DNA from 4 places in the Kitasatospora sp. NPDC041988 genome. Region 1 is predicted to be linked to each of the others. Evidence: riboswitches for the same ligand, from Rfam matches in the RefSeq annotation. Region 1 holds a riboswitch; each other region holds the start of a gene.

Region 1 (4,192 bases):
CACGGCGACGGGCCCGTGCGACGCGTGTCGCACGGGCCCGTGGCGAAGCAAGAGGTGCACCAGCCGATGGGCCGAGCCGAACTCCTGGGTGCCGGAAAGGTCAGACCGCCGCGCGGACCATGTCCGCCTGCGGGCCCTTCTGCCCCTGAGAGATCTCGAACTCGACCCGCTGGCCCTCCTCAAGGGTGCGGTAGCCGTCCATCTGGATCGCGCTGTAGTGGACGAAGACGTCCGCACCACCGTCGACCGCGATGAAGCCGTAGCCCTTCTCCGCGTTGAACCACTTGACGGTGCCCTGAGCCATTCCGAACTCCCCTAGTGCTGTGCTGGCCCTTCACGCGCCCGCAGGTCGCGGGCCCGGGTCTGGTTTGAGGCCGGCCCGGGGAACCCCCCCTGGGCGCAGCCGTGCACGCCACAATCCCCCGCCGAGACCATCGGACGGTGTCCGATGAAGGGGCGATTGCGTCGACCGCGGCTGAATGTATCCGGATCGACGCCCTCTGCAACAGGGCCAGCCACCGGGAATTCCCCCGGCCCGTCAGGGGACAGGACGGACCAAAAGCTCAGGAACTTCACATTTCACGCCGGACATAGCGGACGAATTACCCAAATGCCCTCAAGAATTCTGACATCGGCCTGACATGTTTCACGGCCGCGGGCCCGGCGCCGGTCTCAGCGGCCGGACAGACACCGGCGGTACGGGCGCGACAGGGGGGCGACGACCGGGGTGAGGGGGAGGGGAGGCCCTCTTCCCGGCCGAGCGACACTCTACTCCGACTGGCCCGGTAAATATTCCCGCCGGAATGCGGCGCGCGGCGACGGCCGGGGAAAACGACCGGGCAGGCGGCCTGCAAAGCAGCACCGGAAGCGTCCGGGAACTCCCCGGGAACGCCCGGGAACGCCCGGAAGCACTCCAGGAAGCGCTCCGGGAAATGCGACGGCCGTCCGGGTGTACGAAATTCCGTACACCCGGACGGCCGTCCGTCAGTGGCGCGGCTCAGCAGCCGCCGGCCACCGCGGGAATGATCGAAACACTCGCGCCGTCCGCGATCCCGGTCGCCAGGCCCTCCGCGAACCGCACGTCGTCGTCATTGACGTAGACGTTCACGAAACGGCGCAGCTTGCCGGTGTCGTCCAGGATCCGGGCGGCGATCCCGGCGTGGTTCTTCTCCAGGTCGGCGATGACCTCGCCGAGGGTGGAACCCTCGGCGGCCACCTCGGCGGCGCCGCCGGTGTAGGTGCGCAGGATGGTCGGGATGCGGACGTTGGCGCTCATGGGGGCTTCTCCTTGCGGCGGGGTGGAGGGGTCAGGCGGACGCGAGACCGGCGTCGCGGAACGAGGCCAGCGTCGGGCGGATGACGGCGGTCATCCCGGCGTCGGAGACGGCGTCCAGCGTCTTCAGGCCGTCGCCGGTGTTGATCGCGACGGTCTCCTTGGCCGGGTCCAGCTGCCCGGTCTCGACCAGCTTCTTCAGTACTCCGACGGTCACCCCGCCCGCGGTCTCGGCGAAGATGCCCTCGGTCCGGGCCAGCAGCTTGATCGCGGCCACCACCTCGGCGTCCGTCACGTCCTCGACGGCGCCGCCGGTGCGGCGGGCGATGTCCAGCACGTACGGGCCGTCGGCCGGGTTGCCGATCGCCAGCGACTTGGCGATGGTGTCCGGCTTGACCGGGCGGATCACGTCGCTGCCGGCCTTGTAGGCCGCCGACACCGGCGAGCAGCCCGCCGCCTGGGCACCGAAGATCCGGTACGGCCGGTCCTCGACCAGACCGAGCCTGACCAGCTCCTGCAGGCCCTTGTCGATCTTGGTCAGCTGCGAACCCGAAGCGATCGGGATCACGATCTGCTCCGGCAGGCGCCAGCCCAGCTGCTCGCAGATCTCGTACGCCAGCGTCTTGGAGCCCTCGCCGTAGTACGGGCGCAGGTTGACGTTGACGAAGCCCCAGCCCTCGCCGGCCGGGTCGCCGATCAGCTCCGAGCAGAAGCGGTTCACATCGTCGTAGTTGCCCTCGATGCCGACCAGCTCACCGCCGTAGACACCGGCCATCACGACCTTGCCCTGCTCCAGGTCGTGCGGGATGAACACGCAGGACTTGAAACCGGCCCGGGCGGCCGCGGCGCCCACCGCACCGGCCAGGTTGCCGGTCGAGGAGCAGGAGAGCGTGGTGAAACCGAACGCCCGCGCCGCCTCGATCGCACAGGCGACCACGCGGTCCTTGAACGAGTGGGTCGGGTTGCCGGAGTCGTCCTTGATGTGCAGCTGGGCGGTGAACCCGAGCTCGCGGCCCAGGTTGTCCGCCTTCACCAGCGGGGTCCAGCCGGGGTTCAGGTTGGGCTTCCCGGCCACATCGGCCGGCACGGGCAGCAGCGGCGCGTACCGCCAGATCGACGCCGGACCGGCCTCGATCCGCTTGCGCAGCTCCTCCGCGGCCTCACTGCCGAAGTCGTACGCGATCTCCAGCGGCCCGAAGCACTCCAGGCAGGCGAAGCTCGGACCGAGCGGGAACCGGGAGCCGCACTCGCGACAGGACAGCGCGGCGGCGGGGCCGAGGTCAACGGTTACGGGTGCAGCGCCGGAAACGCGAGTCGCAGTGATAGCCATGATGGCGGAGGCCTCTCTCCTCATCTTCCCCGTGGCGCGGTCGCGCCACAGGCCGGAATTGGCACCTGTCCCGCCGGGGCCCGTGACGGCCGCGCGAGAAGGTTGCCGGGACGTCAACGGGCCGTTCCCTCAGTCCCTCTGGATGAGCTCTGTGAAGTTGTTGGTCTTGCTCAACGGTGACCCCGGCGTGCGAAGGTCCGACCGCTGTACGAAGACTGTATCCGAAGGCGTCAACCCTGAACGGGACCGTCCGCCACGCGAGATGACCCGTCCCAGCCAGTCCCGACCCGCCCGATCCCGACCCAGCCCGACCCAGCCCGTCCCGACCGATCCCGCCGAGGAGAGACCCGTGCCCGCCGACCCGACACCCGAGCTCCTCCCGCAGGCGGCGTCCTGGCTGCGCCGCCGCTCGTGGAGCGCGGCCGACCGTCCGGTGCGCACCCTGCTGGACGCCAAGCGGGCCGCCGGCCGCGCGGGCACCGTCAGCGTCGTCCTGCCCGCCCTGGACGAGGAGGCCACCGTCGGCGACATCGTCCGCACCATCCGCCGCGAGCTGATGGAACGCCTGCCACTGGTCGACGAACTGGTCGTGATCGACTCCGGCTCCGCCGACCGCACCGCCGCCGCGGCCGCCGAGGCCGGCGCCCGGGTGGTCCACCGCGACGACATCCTCCCCCGGCTGCCGGCCGCCCCCGGCAAGGGCGAGGTGCTCTGGCGCTCGCTGCTGGTCACCAGCGGGGAGATCGTCTGCTTCGTCGACGCCGACCTGCGCGAGTTCGACCCGGCGTTCGTCTCCGGCATCATCGGCCCACTGCTCACCGAGCCGGAGATCCAGCTGGTCAAGGCCATGTACGACAGGCCGCTGGAGACCGACGGAGCCGTGGTGCCGGCCGGCGGCGGCCGGGTCACCGAGCTGGTCGCCCGCCCGCTGCTCAACCTGCACTGGCCGGAACTCGCCGGTTTCGTCCAGCCCCTCGGCGGCGAGTACGCGGCCCGCCGCTCCCTGCTCGAACGCCTCCCGTTCCCCACCGGTTACGGCGTCGAACTCGGCCTGCTGGTCGACGCCCTGGAGACCGCCGGCCTGGACGCCCTCGCCCAGGTGGACGTCGGCGTCCGCCACCACCGCCACCAGGACGGCCAGGCGCTCGGCCGGATGGCCGCCACCATCTACCGCACGGCACTGGAACGGCTCGACCGCACCCACCGGCTCAAGGCCTCCGCCGACCTGGTGCACCCGCTGCTCACCCAGTTCACCCGCGACCCGGAAACCCGCGCGTTCACCGCCCACACCCACCCGGTCACCGCCCTCGAACGCCCTCCGATGCACACCGTCCCCGAGTACGCCACCCGGCACTGAAGGGTTTGGGTCCGCAGACCCCCGGCAACCAACCAGTCATGGGCGATCTCACGACCGAACGTTCGAATCCGACCGGCACCGCCCCCGTCCTGGTGGCCTCCAACCGGGGACCGGTGTCGTTCAGCACCGCGGACGACGGCACGCTGACCCTCCGGAGAGGAGGAGGCGGCCTGGTCTCCGGGCTCTCCGCCATCGACGACCCCAACGCCGTCTGGGTCTGCGCGGCTCTGGG
Region 2 (4,192 bases), on a different contig from region 1:
TGCTGATCGGCGCCTCGGGGGCGATCTCGGCCGTCCTCGGCGCCTACCTGCGGCTGCACCCGCGCTCCCGCGTCACCACGCTGGTACCGCTGCTGCTCTTCCTGCCGCTGCGGTTCCCGGCCTGGCTGGTGCTCGGGCTCTGGTTCGCCCTGCAGTGGTGGTCGGTGCACTCGGCCGGGCCCGGGGTGGCCTACCTCGTGCACGTGATCGGCTTCTCGGCCGGCTTCCTGTACGCCTGCACGCTGGCCACCCGCCCCTCGCGACGGTCCGGCTGACGCCCGATACGCTGGCCGCACCTCACAAAGGAGCCCGAACAGTGATCACCGCCATCGTCCTGATCAAGACCAGCGTCGACCGCATCCCGGAGATCGCCGAGGCGATCGCGGCCATCGAGGGCGTCAGTGAGGTCTACTCGGTCACCGGCGGCTACGACCTGGTGGCGATGGTGCGGGTGCGCCGGCACGACGACCTGGCCGACGTGATCCCCGGCCGGCTGAACAAGGTCCCGGGCGTGGCCCACACCGAGACCCAGATCGCCTTCCGCACCTACTCCCAGCACGACCTGGAGGCCGCCTTCGCCCTCGGCCTCGACGAGTAGGGTTCAGCCCTCCCGCCGCGTGTCGACGACGCAGCGGCCGCCCTCGTTGCGGTAGTTCCAGGCCGCGCCGTCCGTGACCAGCTCGCGGACGGCGGTCAGGAAGCGCTCGATGTGCTCGTCCGGGGTACCGGCGCCGAAGCTGACCCGGATCGCGTTCAGGCTCCGCTCGCCCGGCAGCGACGGCTCCGGCGCGCCGCACTCGGACGGTGCCACCTCCTCGTCGCCGAGCAGCGTGCGCACCAGCGGGTGCGCGCAGAACAGGCCGTCGCGCACCCCGATGCCGTACTCGGCGGAGAGCGCGGCCGAGAAGTGCGAGCTGTTCCAGCCCTGGACGACGAAGGAGAGCACGCCCACCCGGGCCGAGTCGGCACCGAACAGGTTGAGCACCTTGACCTGCGGGACCTCCGCCAGGCCGGCCTGCAGTCGGGCGATCAGCTGCTGCTCGCGGGCCTCCAGCGCGTCGAAGCCGGCCTCGGTGAGCGCCCGGCAGGCCGAGGCGATGGCGTAGGCGCCGATCACGTTCGGCGAGCCGGCCTCGTGCCGGGCCGGGCCGGTGTGCCACTGGACGGCCACCGAACCGTCGGCCTCCCGGGCCACCGTACGGGTGGCGCCGCCGCCGGCCAGGTAGGGCTCGGCCGCGTCCAGCCAGTCGGCGCGGCCGGCCAGCACTCCGGCGCCGAACGGCGCGTAGATCTTGTGGCCGGAGAAGGCGATCCAGTCCACGTCCAGCTCGCGCACCGAGACCCGGTGGTGCGGGGCGAGCTGTGCGGCGTCCAGCACCACCCGGGCGCCGTACCGGTGCGCGGTCCCGGTCAGCTCGGCGACCGGCCAGAGCTCGCCGGTGACGTTGGAGGCGCCGGTGACGCAGAGCAGCTTGGGGCCCTCGGGGGCCTCGGCCAGCGCGGCGTCCAGGGCGGCGACCGCCTCGGCCCGCGAGCGCGGCGCGCGCAGGTAGGTGACGTCCAGTCCGGCGTGGGCCCAGGGCAGCAGCGAGGCGTGGTGCTCGGTCTCGAACGCGAAGACCCGGGTGCCGGCCGGGACGGCGCCGGCCAGCAGGTTCAGCGAGTCGGTGGTGGCCCGGGTGAAGACCACCTGGTCGCCCTCGCGCAGGCCGAGGAAGTCGGCGACGGTACGGCGGCTCTGCTCGAACAGGTCGGTGGAGAGCTGCGACAGGTAGCCGGCGCCGCGGTGCACGCTGCCGTAGTAGGGGGCGTAGGCGGCGACGTCGTCCCAGACCCGCTGGAGCGCCGGGGAGCTGGCGGCGTAGTCGAGCGCCGCGTACCCGACCTTCTCGCCGCTGGCCAGCGGGACCTGGACGTCGTGGCCCAGGACGGCGAGGGGGGCGCAGAGTTCGGTGGCAACGGACATGAGGATGCACTCCTTCGGGGGTCAGGACCCCGGGAGTACGTGTCAGCCGGCGTCCGCGCTTGTCACGCGGACGGATTGCCGCGGGACCCGGTCCTCACCCAGGGCACCCCGCCACGGACGGAGGGTTGCCGGACAGCAAGCTGGGGCTCTGCGCTGTCACTCATGACCTGCCGAAGACTCTAGGTCGCGTCCGCCGGGTGGTCAAACACAGGTCCGCCATCCGGACAGCACAAGGGGCCCGCACGGGGGTCACTCCCCCGTACGGGCCCCAACCACCGCCTCACGCCTTGCTGGTGGCCTCCGACCAGCGGTTCAGCAGGTCCAGTGCGGCGCCCGAGTCGATGGCGGCCGCGGCCCGCTCCATGCCCGCGGCCAGCTGCTCGGTGAGCGGCGCGTCGGTGAGGTCCAGCGCCACCAGCGCCGCCGCCGTGTTCAGCAGGACGGCGTCCCGGACCGGCCCGCGCTCCCCGGCCAGCAGCCGACGGGCGACGTCCGCGTTGTACGCCGGGTCCGCGCCGCGCAGCGCCTCGATGCCGACCAGCTCGATGCCGACCTCGCGCGGGTCGAAGGTGGTCTCGCCGACCTCGCCGCCGCGCACGATCCAGACCCGCGAGGTGGTGGTGATGGTCAGCTCGTCCAGGCCGTCGTCGCCGCGGAAGACCAGCGCGCTGGAGCCGCGCCGGGCCAGCACCCCGGCGATCAGCCCGGCCAGCCTGGTGTCGAAGCAGCCGATCGCGTGGGCCGTCACCTTGGCCGGGTTGGTCAGCGGGCCCAGGATGTTGAACGCCGTCGGCACCCCGAGGTCGCGCCGGGCCGTGGCGGCGTGCCGCATCGACGGGTGGAACATGGCGGCGGAGCAGAAGGTGAGCCCGATCTCCTCGGCCACCTCGGCGACCCGCCGGGCGGAGAGGTCGAGGGCGATGCCCAGCTTCTCCAGCACGTCCGAGGAGCCGCTCGCCGAGGAGGCGGCCCGGTTGCCGTGCTTGACCACCTTGGCGCCGGCCGCCGCCGCCACGATCGCCGACATGGTCGAGATGTTGACGGTCCTGGCGCGGTCGCCGCCGGTGCCGACGACGTCCACCGCCGGGCCGGGGATGGAGAGCGGCTCGGCGTGCGCGTACATCGAGTCCACCAGGCCGGCGATCTCCCCGACCGTCTCGCCCTTGGCCCGCAGCGCCACCATGAAGCCCGCCACCTGGGCCGGGGAGGCCTCGCCGCTCATGATCCGGTCCATCGCCCACGCGGTGTCCGCCTGGCCCAGGTCCTCGCCCCGCAACAGCGCCGACAGGATGTCCGGCCAGGTGCGGACCACCTGCACGGGGTCCTTGCCGCCGTTCGCAGGGTTCACGTTCACCATGGCTGACTCCAGCTCTCGTCGGTTCCCGGAAAGGGATCTCCGTAGGGTTGGAGTCAGCCTATCGAGCGGCGGGACGCCACCGTCCCGCCGCGACCCTTCTTCTCTCCTGCTGAGATGCGCCTCCTCTAACGGGTGGCCGGCGTCCGCTTCGCCAGCCGGGCCCGGAGCAGGGTGGCGGCGGCCTCGGCCAGCGCCACCGGGTCCACCGGCTGGGAGATCGCCGCGTCGGCCCGGCTCCAGGCGGCCAGCCAGGAGTCCTGCGGCCGGCCGATCAGCACCAGCACGGGCGGGCAGCCGTAGATCTCGTCCTTCAGCTGCCGTCCGAGCCCCAGCCCGCCGGCCGGTACCGCCTCGCCGTCGAGCACGCAGAGGTCCACGCCCCCCTTCTCCAGTGCCTTCAGCACCGCGGGGGTCGTCGCGCACTCCAGGTAGGACAGCTCCGGCAGGTCCGCTGCCGGCCGGCGGCCGAGCGCCGTCCGCACCTGCTCGCGGGTGTTGCGGTCGTGGCTGTAGACGAGAACGGTCAGCGTCTCGTCGGTCGTGTACGCCATGGGCCCTGCTCCCTCAAAGTGTGATCCGGACCACGTTCGCCTCAACCCGGATGCTACTCCCGATCACCGGCCGCCGAGCCGCTCCCGCGAGATCCATCTCAAGCCGCCGCGCCCACGACTCACCCGCCCGGAGGACGGCGCGTCACCCTCGACGGTGCAGTCCACCCGTACGGCCGACAGAACGGCCACTCCCCTTACTCCCCGCGGGCCGCGCGGGCGTGCAGCGACACGCTGGGCAAGGGGGTCGAAGGGGCCTTCGAAGAACCGTCAGAAAAGGGACACGCCGCTGCTCAGCCCCCGTCCGGACGCTCCGTCGGG
Region 3 (4,192 bases), on a different contig from region 1:
ATTCGGTGCGGATTCCGCCCAGCCGGCCCACCCGCAGGATCAGCTCGGCCTCCGGGACGGCGTCCTCGGGCGCGGTGGTGCCGCCCAGCAGCGAGGCCAGCAGCCGCATGCCGTCGCCCCGGTGGTCGGTGGCCTGCTCCCGGTCGGGCGCGGGCAGCAGCGACGGGTACCAGTACGCGATCCAGGCGCGCAGGCCGTCGGCGGTGCCCGCATCGGCGGGTGCGGCCTCGAACCGCTCCAGCGCGGCGACGCCCTCCTCGGCGCGGCCGTGCCAGAACAGGTAGCGGATCGACTTCAGCTCGTGCCGCCGGGCGGTCTCCTCGTCCGCCACCGTGCCGGGCAGGGTGGGCACGCACTCGATCGCGGCGGCGCTGACCGCCCCGCCGGGCACCCCGAGGCCGGCGTCGCCCCCGGCGGTCCCGAAGCCCCCGGTGCTCGTGGGGCTGCTGCCGGCTGCCTTGACCGGGGCGTCCGGCCCGGGCGTGCCCGGCACGCCGTCCGGACCGGCCACGGCGCCCGAGCCGATCCCGTGCGCCGTACCGAAGCCCCCCGTGCTCGGCGCTCCCGCCGCGCTCTCGGCGCTTCCGGCCGAGCCTGCCACCACCACACCGAGGCCACCGAAGCCCCTCACCCCGGCCGCGCCGAACCCGCCGAACCCGCGCGTGCTCCCGAAGCCGCCCGTACTCGGGCCGCCGGCCTCCACGCCGGCCGGCACCGCGGGCGCGAGCGACAGCGGCAGCTGCGGCGCGGCCCGCGGCCCGGCTCCCGCCACCGGGGCCGCGGCCAGGGCCTCGTCCGGGGCGGCAACGGGAGCTGCGACCAGGACCGCCCACGGCGACCGCAGGTGCCCCTCCGCCACCCTCGCGTGCCCGACCACCGTCTCCGCCGCCGCCCCGGACACCCGCAGGAGCTCGCCCGCCCGCCGGTGCAGCCCGGCCAGCTCGTGCGGCCGCATCGCGGCCAGCAGGTCACCGGCGGCGGTCGGGTGGCGGAAGCCGCCGTCCCGGAAGAGGCCCGCCGACTGGAGCAGGTAGAGCGCCCTGGGCAGCGAGTCCGGGGCGAGCAGCAGCAGTTCGGCGAGGAGTTCGGGCGTGCTGGACGCACCGAGCACCGCGACGCCGCGGGCGTAGCGCAGCGCGAGCGGGTCGATCCGGTGCAGGCAGTGCATCAGCCCTCGCCGGTAGCCCTCCCCGACCGCCAGCTCCGTCGCCGGGGCCGGCCCGCCCACACGTTCCTGGTCACCGATCAGGGCCCGGACGAGCAGCGGGTTGCCGCCGGTCAGGGCGTGCGCGTCGGCGGCCAGCCGGGCGGCGGCCGCGTCGCCGAGGCGTTCCCGGAACAGCGCGGCCACGAGGTCCCCCGGGAGCAGGTCGAGCCGGATGTGCTGGTGGTGCGGCTGGCGGGCGAGTTCGACCTCGAAGAAGGGGTTGGGCGGGGTCATCGTCTCGCGCGAGCTCAGGACGGTGAGCACGCCGGCGTTGCGGGTACGGCGGACGAGGTAGAGCAGGAACTCCAGGGACTGCGGGTCGGTGTCCTGTCGGTCGTCGACCGCGATCAGGACGGGGGCGCGTTCAGCGAGCCCGCGGACGAGGGCGAACAGGCCCTCCAGTGTGCGTTGGGTGAGCCGGCCGGGTGCGCCGTCCGCCGTGGGGCGGGCGCCCTCGGCGGCGCCCTGGGCGAGCAGGGTCTCCGCCGCGGCCGCCTCCTCCGGTTCGAGGGCGGCGCCCTGGAGGAGCTGGCGGGCGAGGCCGAGCGGGAACTCGCGCTCCAGCGGCGAGCCGGTGCCGACGAGCACGGTCGCCCCGCGGTCCGCCGCGGTGTCGGTGAACGCGTACAGCAGGTCGCTGCGGCCGCTGCCGACGGACCCGTGCAGGACGATCACGCCTCCGGTGCCGGCCGTGCACCGGTCGAACGCCTCGTGCAGGCGCCGGTACTCGGGCTCCCGGCCGGCCGGCAGAGCTCTCGGGAGGTCACGTGGAGCGGGCGCAGGGAAGGTGGACATCCGTCCTCCTGAAGCAGGCGCGCAGGGAGGGCGGGCCGCGGGGCGCTCCTCCTCACGCGGGGTCGGGGTGAGGGGATCGGACGGACCGGCCGCGGTCCGGGCGTTCAGTTGCCCGGCCGGCCGGTCACCGTCGGCGACAGAGGGAGCTGGCGCGCCGACGCAGGTCGACGTCGAGCCTGGCCACCAGCCTGAGGCCCGCGCTGTGCCGCCCGCCCGCCCGCTGTTCCACGACCTTCTCCGTCCCCCGCCCACCCCGGCCATGACTGCGCTTGCGGCACGAGGCCATGCCGCCTGGCTCTCCCCGGGACGCCCCACCGCAGGGTGGGGGGGCCAGTCAGCCGGCCGGGGCCTGGGGCCTGTCCTCCAAGTCCCGCCTTCCCGGCGGCCCTGGGCTGACGTTCTTCGCCAGTCCCGAGTCTAGGAAGGCGTCGGCGATCCCGTCAATCGGCGTCCGGCCCGTCAGCAGCCACGTCACGGCGGGCCGGGCGCCCGGCGACACCCTCCCGCAAGATGGCGCAACACCGCTGCCACAGTGGGCCGGTGGGCGGTGGCCCGGTTTCGGCCGGCCCCCGAATTGACGGTTGGTCAGAAGCGGCAGGGTGGCCCCGGTGGAGGAATCCGCCCGGGGCACCGCGGCCGCGGCGGCCCGGCGGCGGCACCCCGGCCCAGCCGGCCCGGCGGCGGTTCGGGTACGGGAGGCGGCAGCCGGCACCCTGCACGGCGTGGCCCGCCACGCCGTGGACCCGGACAACGCCCGGCGCCTGTGGACGCTCTCGGAGGACCTGCTCGCGGACGCCGGCTGACCCGCCCGGCCGCTGCGGGTGGGCCGCCGGGCCGCACCTGCGGGACGGACGGCCGGCCATGGCTGGCGGCACCACACCCCGCGCCCGCACCACACGGGTGCCGCAGGAGTGACGGCCACCCCGCACGCGGGAGCTCCCCGGACCTGCCGGGCCTCGCGGCCGGTGGCCGGATCCGCCGGCGCGGTCACGCCGAGCAGCGGATCGGTCACCGGCCCGGCGGCGATCCGCCGAGGACACCGGCGACGGACCGAAGCCCGGCGGTGACCTTGAAGCCGGCGACCGGCTGTGCGTGACTGGAGGGAGCACGTGAGCAACAGCGGCCTGGTCGACATCGAGGTGCTCCGGATGGGATTCATCGGCACGGTGGGGCTGGTGCTCCACCCCGAGCGCACCTGCGCGCCCACTGTGGAGGCCGTGGTCCGGTGGAGCCGGGCCCGCGGTACGAAGGTCCTGGGGCTGGCGGCGGAGGTGGCACGGATCGGCTGCGAGGCCATTCCGGTCGAGTCCGAGGAGATGACCGCGAGCGCCGACCTGATGATCAGCCTGGGCGGGGACGGCACCATGCTGCGCGCCATGCGGCTCGCGACCGGGGGCCACGCGCCCGTCCTGGGCGTCAACGTCGGACGCCTGGGCTTCCTCGCCGAGGTCGACATCCCGGAACTCCCCGCCGCGCTGGATGCCATCGACGACCGCCGCTTCACCGTGGAGGTCCGCTCCGGGGTCCACGCCCGCTTCGGGGCCGCCCAGGAGACGGCCCTCAATGACGTCGTTCTCCTGCGCAGCCCGGGGCACAAGTCCGCGGCGGTCGCCATACGGGTCCAGGACCAGCCCTTCGTGTCCTACACCGCCGACGCGGTCGTCGTCGCCACACCGACCGGCTCCACCGCGTACAGCTTCTCCGCCGGCGGCCCGATCGTCTCCCCCAACGCCGAGGGGCTGCTGATCACGCCCGTGGCTCCGCATGCCGCGTTCAACCGCTCCGTCTTCCTCTCCAGCGGCGAGCGGCTTCGACTGGAGGTCCTGCCGCACAGCGGCGACCTCGCCGTCGAGGCCGACGGCCTCCTGACCGGCCACGTCTCACCGGGCGACGTCGTCGACGTGACCATGCTGCCCGCCGCCGCACGCGTCGTTCGACTCGGCCACACCACCTTCTACCAGCGGGCCCAGCGCAAGCTCCGGCTCACCGGCTCGGCGGAACACGGCTAAGAGCATCCTTCCGCTCCGCTCCGCGCTCGACGTGGAGGGGCGTCGACAGTGCGGTGAGGACCCGTGGCACGCGGGAGCCCCCCGGCAACGGCCGAGGCCCGCCGGGCGGCGCGAAAATCCAGGCACGGACGGCGCAGCCCGTGCCAGGATGCTCGGCATGTCGAGTCGCGCACTGAGCTTC
Region 4 (4,192 bases), on a different contig from region 1:
CCTCGACGGGCGACGGGAGCGGGAGGACGACGGCGCCGCCCCAGGACCGGATGACGCCCGGGAGGGCCCCGGCACCGGTGCCGCCGTCGGCGCCGAGGACCTGGCCCGGCGCGGCGCGGCGATCAGGGCGGAGGCCGGGGCCAGGAACGCGACCCCGGTCAAGCTCGCGCTGCGCCGGATCGCGAACGTCTTCGTGCCGCTGATCCCCGCGCTGATCGGCTGCGGCATCGTGGCCGGTGTCAACGGCGCGCTCACCAACCTCGGTTGGGCTCCCGGCCTGGTGCCGGCGCTCACCGCGATCTCCTCGGGGTTCATGTCCCTGCTCGCCGTCTTCGTCGGCTACAACACGGCGAGGGAGTTCGGCGGCACACCCGTGCTGGGCGGCGCCGTGGCCAGTGTGACCGTCTACGCGGGGGTCTCCAAGGTGGAGGTCTTCGGCCACCACCTCGCGCCGGGCCAGGGCGGGGTGATCGGAGCGCTCGCCGCCGCACTGCTGGCGGTCCAGGTCGAACGGTGGACCCGGCGGGTGATGCCCGACGCCCTCGACGTCCTGCTCACTCCGACGGTCACCGTGCTCGTCACCGGCCTGGCCACCCTGTTCGGCCTGATGTTCGTCGCCGGAGAGGTCTCCACGGCGATCGGCGATCTCGCCACCTGGCTGCTGTCCCACGGCGGCGCCCTTGCCGGGCTGGTGCTCGGGGGTCTGTTCCTCCCCCTGGTCATGCTCGGCCTGCACCAGGCGCTGATCCCGATCCACACCACCCTGATCCAGCAGCAGGGCTCCACCGAGCTGCTGCCGATCCTCGCCATGGCCGGGGCCGGACAGGTCGGCTGCGCCGTCGCCGTCTACCTGCGGCTGCGCGGCAACGCCTCGATCAGGGCGACCATCAGGTCCGCCCTGCCCGCGGGGTTCCTCGGCATCGGCGAGCCGCTGATCTACGGGGTCTCGCTCCCACTCGGGCGGCCGTTCGTCACGGCCTGTCTCGGCGGTGCCTGCGGCGGGGCCGTGGTGGGGCTGCTGGGCCAGCTCGGTGCCACCATCGGCTCGACCGCCATCGGCCCCTCCGGTTGGGCGCTGTTCCCGTTGCTGACCGGCTCACGCGGCCTCGGGGTCAGCGCGGCCGTCTACGCCGCCGGTCTGGTGACGGGATACGCCACAGGCCTCCTGGCCACCTACTACTTCGGCTTCACCCGCGAGATGCTCGACGAGCTCGATGCCCTCGCGCCGAAGCACGGTCCGGCCACCGACGCCGCCACCCCGGCCGAGGCCCCCGGGTCCTTCGGCGCCGGCCTCGACACACCTGCGGCCCCGAAGTCATGAACGCGGGTGCGCAGCTGCGAATGCCGCCACTCACGTCGGCCGGGGGAGGCAGAGACCCGTCTCGAACACCTCGCGATCACCCGGCACGGGAGGCCGTTGGCAGAGCGGCGCGACGGTCTTGTATGGTTTCTGGCGAATCATCCAGAGGGGTGGAGGGATCGGCCCTACGAAGCCCCGGCAACTCCCCGGTCATGTCGACGCCCGACCACGGGCCCGACCGCCGGGATCAGTGCCAACTCCGGCCCGGCGCCAACGTGGCGCCGGGAGAGATGAGGAGAAGCGGTGCTCTCTCTGCCCTCCGTCGCCTGGGATCCGCGCGCGCTGAAGCGGCCCGCCCCGAGCGACGTCCCCGGCGCCCCTGACGTCCCTGACGTCGCCGGCGCCCCCGACGCGTCCGCCCCCGCGTGCCCGCGCACGTCGTCCGCCGTACCGCTCACCGTGCCCCGCACCACGCCGCACACCGGACGCCGCACCACGCCGCACGCCGGACGCCGCACGCCGGGCGCCCCGGCGTGGGCCGCCATGCCGACCCCCGTCGCCGGCGCCCGCACACGCTGACCGGACGCCCGCCCCGGGCTTCGGCCCGCCGGACGCGACGCGCCCCCTCGGCTCCTCGGCTCCTCGGACGCGACGCGCTCTCCCCCACCCCTCCCCGGCTCCTACCGGCGGCCCCGCAACGGCGCGGGACGTGACCCACCCGACACACCGCCGACGGCGCCGCGCGCCGATTCCGCCTGCCGCCACCGTGCGGCCGGCGGGTCAACCGCGCCTCGAAGAAAGAGACTTGGTACTACCCATGGACAACACCAGCGGTGTCGGCGTTCTCGACAAGGCCGCTCTGGTGCTCAGCGCACTGGAGTCAGGCCCCGCCACGTTGGCGGGGCTGGTCGCCGCCACCGGTCTGGCGCGGCCCACGGCCCACAGACTCGCCGTCGCACTCGAACACCACCGACTGGTCACCAGGGACATGCAGGGCCGGTTCATCCTCGGCCCCCGTCTCTCCGAACTCTCCGCCGCCGCGGGCGAGGACCGGCTGCTCGCCACCGCGGGCCCGGTCCTGACCCACCTGCGCGACGTCACCGGCGAGAGCGCACAGCTCTACCGCCGCCAGGGCGAGATGCGGATCTGCGTAGCCGCCGCCGAGCGGCTCTCCGGCCTGCGGGACACCGTCCCGGTCGGCAGCACCCTGCCGATGAAGGCCGGCTCGGCCGCCCAGGTCCTGCTGGCCTGGGAGGAGCCCGAGCGCCTCCACCGCGGCCTCCAGGGCGCCCGCTTCACCGCCACCGCACTGAGCGGCGTCCGCCGCCGCGGCTGGGCCCAGTCGATCGGCGAACGCGAACCGGGCGTGGCGTCGGTCGCCGTACCCGTCCGCGGCCCCTCCAACCGCGTCGTGGCCGCCGTCTCCGTCTCCGGCCCGATCGAGCGCCTGACCCGCCACCCCGGCCCCCTGCACGCCCAGGCCGTCATCGAAGCCGCCCGCCACCTCACTGAGGCCCTGCGCCGGACCTGACCACCGACAGACCACCGACAGACCAGCATCCGACCGGCCATCCGACCGACCGTCCCTTCTCCGCGGACGGTTCGGCGCCCTTCCCCGCGTAGAACGACACGGCGGAGCCCGCGACCGGGTGCCGGGCAGCCGCCATGCTCAGCTGTGTTTCCACATCACGTCGAAGGCCGTCCCGCCGGCGGTCAGCGCTCCAGGCGCGGCCCTTTCGACACCGTCCCTGACCATGGTGATGTCCTCGGGAAAATTGGCCCCGAGGCTCATTCCGTTGACGTAGCAGTCGGTGAACGAAACCTTGCCGAAGTCGGCCAACGGCCGCACCCCGCCGGACTGCCTGGTCGGCGCCTCGGCGACCACTTCGGCCGTCATCCGCTTGGGGTCCGTTCCGTCCGGCGGCTTCGTAGAGGTGGTTTCGACCCACTTCTGCGTGACGTCGCGGAGGGTGAGCTCGTACGTCTCACCGACGTAGACGACACTGGCCTCAAGCAGGTCGCCGGGCACGACCGGGTCGTTGTACACAACCGGGTACGCCGGCAACATCTCGTACCAGGCGTAGTACTCCGGCGTGCCACCATCGCAGCTCACGGCGACGCCGGTCTGCTCAAGAATCCGGCCGGTCTTCCAGCCGTCCAGGCCGACCCAGAAGGCCGCACTCGCGTCGGGGTCGCTGCAGTCCGCGGCCGGCTGGATCCAACTGGCGCGCACTTCGGTGAAGTCGTAGGCCTTGCCGGTCGCGACGTAACCGGACCACTTCCTGCCCTCGGCAAGGGGCTGCGGCTGCGCGGCGAGCGCTGTGGGCGCCAGGGGCACGCTGCCGAAGAGCGCCAGCGCGGCAACCGCGGCGACCAACGCGAGGTGACGTCGTGCGCGCATGCTTGCTCCATGAAAGGCGTCGTGCGGCAGTGAACGGCCGGTCACTCGGCGACGGCAGCAGGGTTCATCTCCATGCAAACCACTCAACGGCAGGTCGGCAACCCGGCGGTTCGGTCCGCCTGGCACCCGCTCGCCGGTGAGCCGCTGTGGTCAGACTCGACGGGGTGGCCCTGGCGGTGCGGTCTGCGCGGACGACACGTGCTTGAGCTGCAGCACGGGCCGTTGCAGTGACGCGTCGACGGACGAGTAGAGACTGACCCGGAAGGCCCAGGCACCGCCGTCCGTCTCGGGTTGCTCGCGCTCGCCCCACCCGACGAGTGCCCGCGTGAGCGCCGGGACCGTGTCCTCGTCGTACGTTCCCACGGTCGACTGGACGACCGGCAGGAGCGCCGACACCGGCGGGCTGCCGGGGACGAGGGTGTACTCGTAGCGTGCGCCGATCGCGATCGTCCGGCCCGCCGGGTCGCCATCGAAGACGGTGTCGAACATCG

The links. Region 1 has a riboswitch for S-adenosylmethionine ahead of thrC (threonine synthase). Riboswitches for the same ligand answer to the same signal wherever they lie in the genome.
Region 2: it holds a riboswitch for S-adenosylmethionine, as region 1 does, so the genes downstream of both, ACZ6NC_RS03590 (aminotransferase class V-fold PLP-dependent enzyme) here and thrC (threonine synthase) in region 1, are expected to answer to the same signal.
Region 3: it holds a riboswitch for S-adenosylmethionine, as region 1 does, so the genes downstream of both, ACZ6NC_RS33240 (helix-turn-helix transcriptional regulator) here and thrC (threonine synthase) in region 1, are expected to answer to the same signal.
Region 4: it holds a riboswitch for S-adenosylmethionine, as region 1 does, so the genes downstream of both, ACZ6NC_RS15045 (hypothetical protein) here and thrC (threonine synthase) in region 1, are expected to answer to the same signal.

What each region holds. Positions count from the first base shown of each region.
Region 1 covers NZ_JBVJCO010000028.1:129,857-134,048, forward strand. The annotation lists gene ACZ6NC_RS26425 (cold-shock protein) at 101-304, opposite strand; gene ACZ6NC_RS26430 (MoaD/ThiS family protein) at 998-1,276, opposite strand; gene thrC (threonine synthase) at 1,308-2,603, opposite strand; SAM riboswitch class I at 2,621-2,752, opposite strand; gene ACZ6NC_RS26440 (glucosyl-3-phosphoglycerate synthase) at 2,953-3,960, shown strand; gene ACZ6NC_RS26445 (alpha,alpha-trehalose-phosphate synthase (UDP-forming)) at 3,999-4,192, shown strand, end outside.
Region 2 covers NZ_JBVJCO010000002.1:142,662-146,853, reverse strand. The annotation lists gene ACZ6NC_RS03600 (rhomboid family intramembrane serine protease) at 1-275, shown strand, start outside; gene ACZ6NC_RS03595 (Lrp/AsnC ligand binding domain-containing protein) at 317-598, shown strand; gene ACZ6NC_RS03590 (aminotransferase class V-fold PLP-dependent enzyme) at 602-1,966, opposite strand; SAM riboswitch class IV at 2,017-2,134, opposite strand; gene trpD (anthranilate phosphoribosyltransferase) at 2,247-3,323, opposite strand; gene ACZ6NC_RS03580 (hypothetical protein) at 3,449-3,874, opposite strand.
Region 3 covers NZ_JBVJCO010000046.1:16,856-21,047, forward strand. The annotation lists gene ACZ6NC_RS33240 (helix-turn-helix transcriptional regulator) at 1-2,002, opposite strand, end outside; SAM riboswitch class IV at 2,263-2,373, opposite strand; gene ACZ6NC_RS33245 (hypothetical protein) at 2,611-2,805, shown strand; gene ACZ6NC_RS33250 (NAD(+)/NADH kinase) at 3,112-4,011, shown strand; gene ACZ6NC_RS33255 (class I SAM-dependent methyltransferase) at 4,169-4,192, shown strand, end outside.
Region 4 covers NZ_JBVJCO010000012.1:153,068-157,259, reverse strand. The annotation lists gene ACZ6NC_RS15050 (PTS transporter subunit EIIC) at 1-1,321, shown strand, start outside; SAM riboswitch class I at 1,456-1,597, shown strand; gene ACZ6NC_RS15045 (hypothetical protein) at 1,604-1,879, shown strand; gene ACZ6NC_RS15040 (IclR family transcriptional regulator) at 2,118-2,831, shown strand; gene ACZ6NC_RS15035 (G1 family glutamic endopeptidase) at 2,970-3,701, opposite strand; gene ACZ6NC_RS15030 (hypothetical protein) at 3,852-4,192, opposite strand, start outside.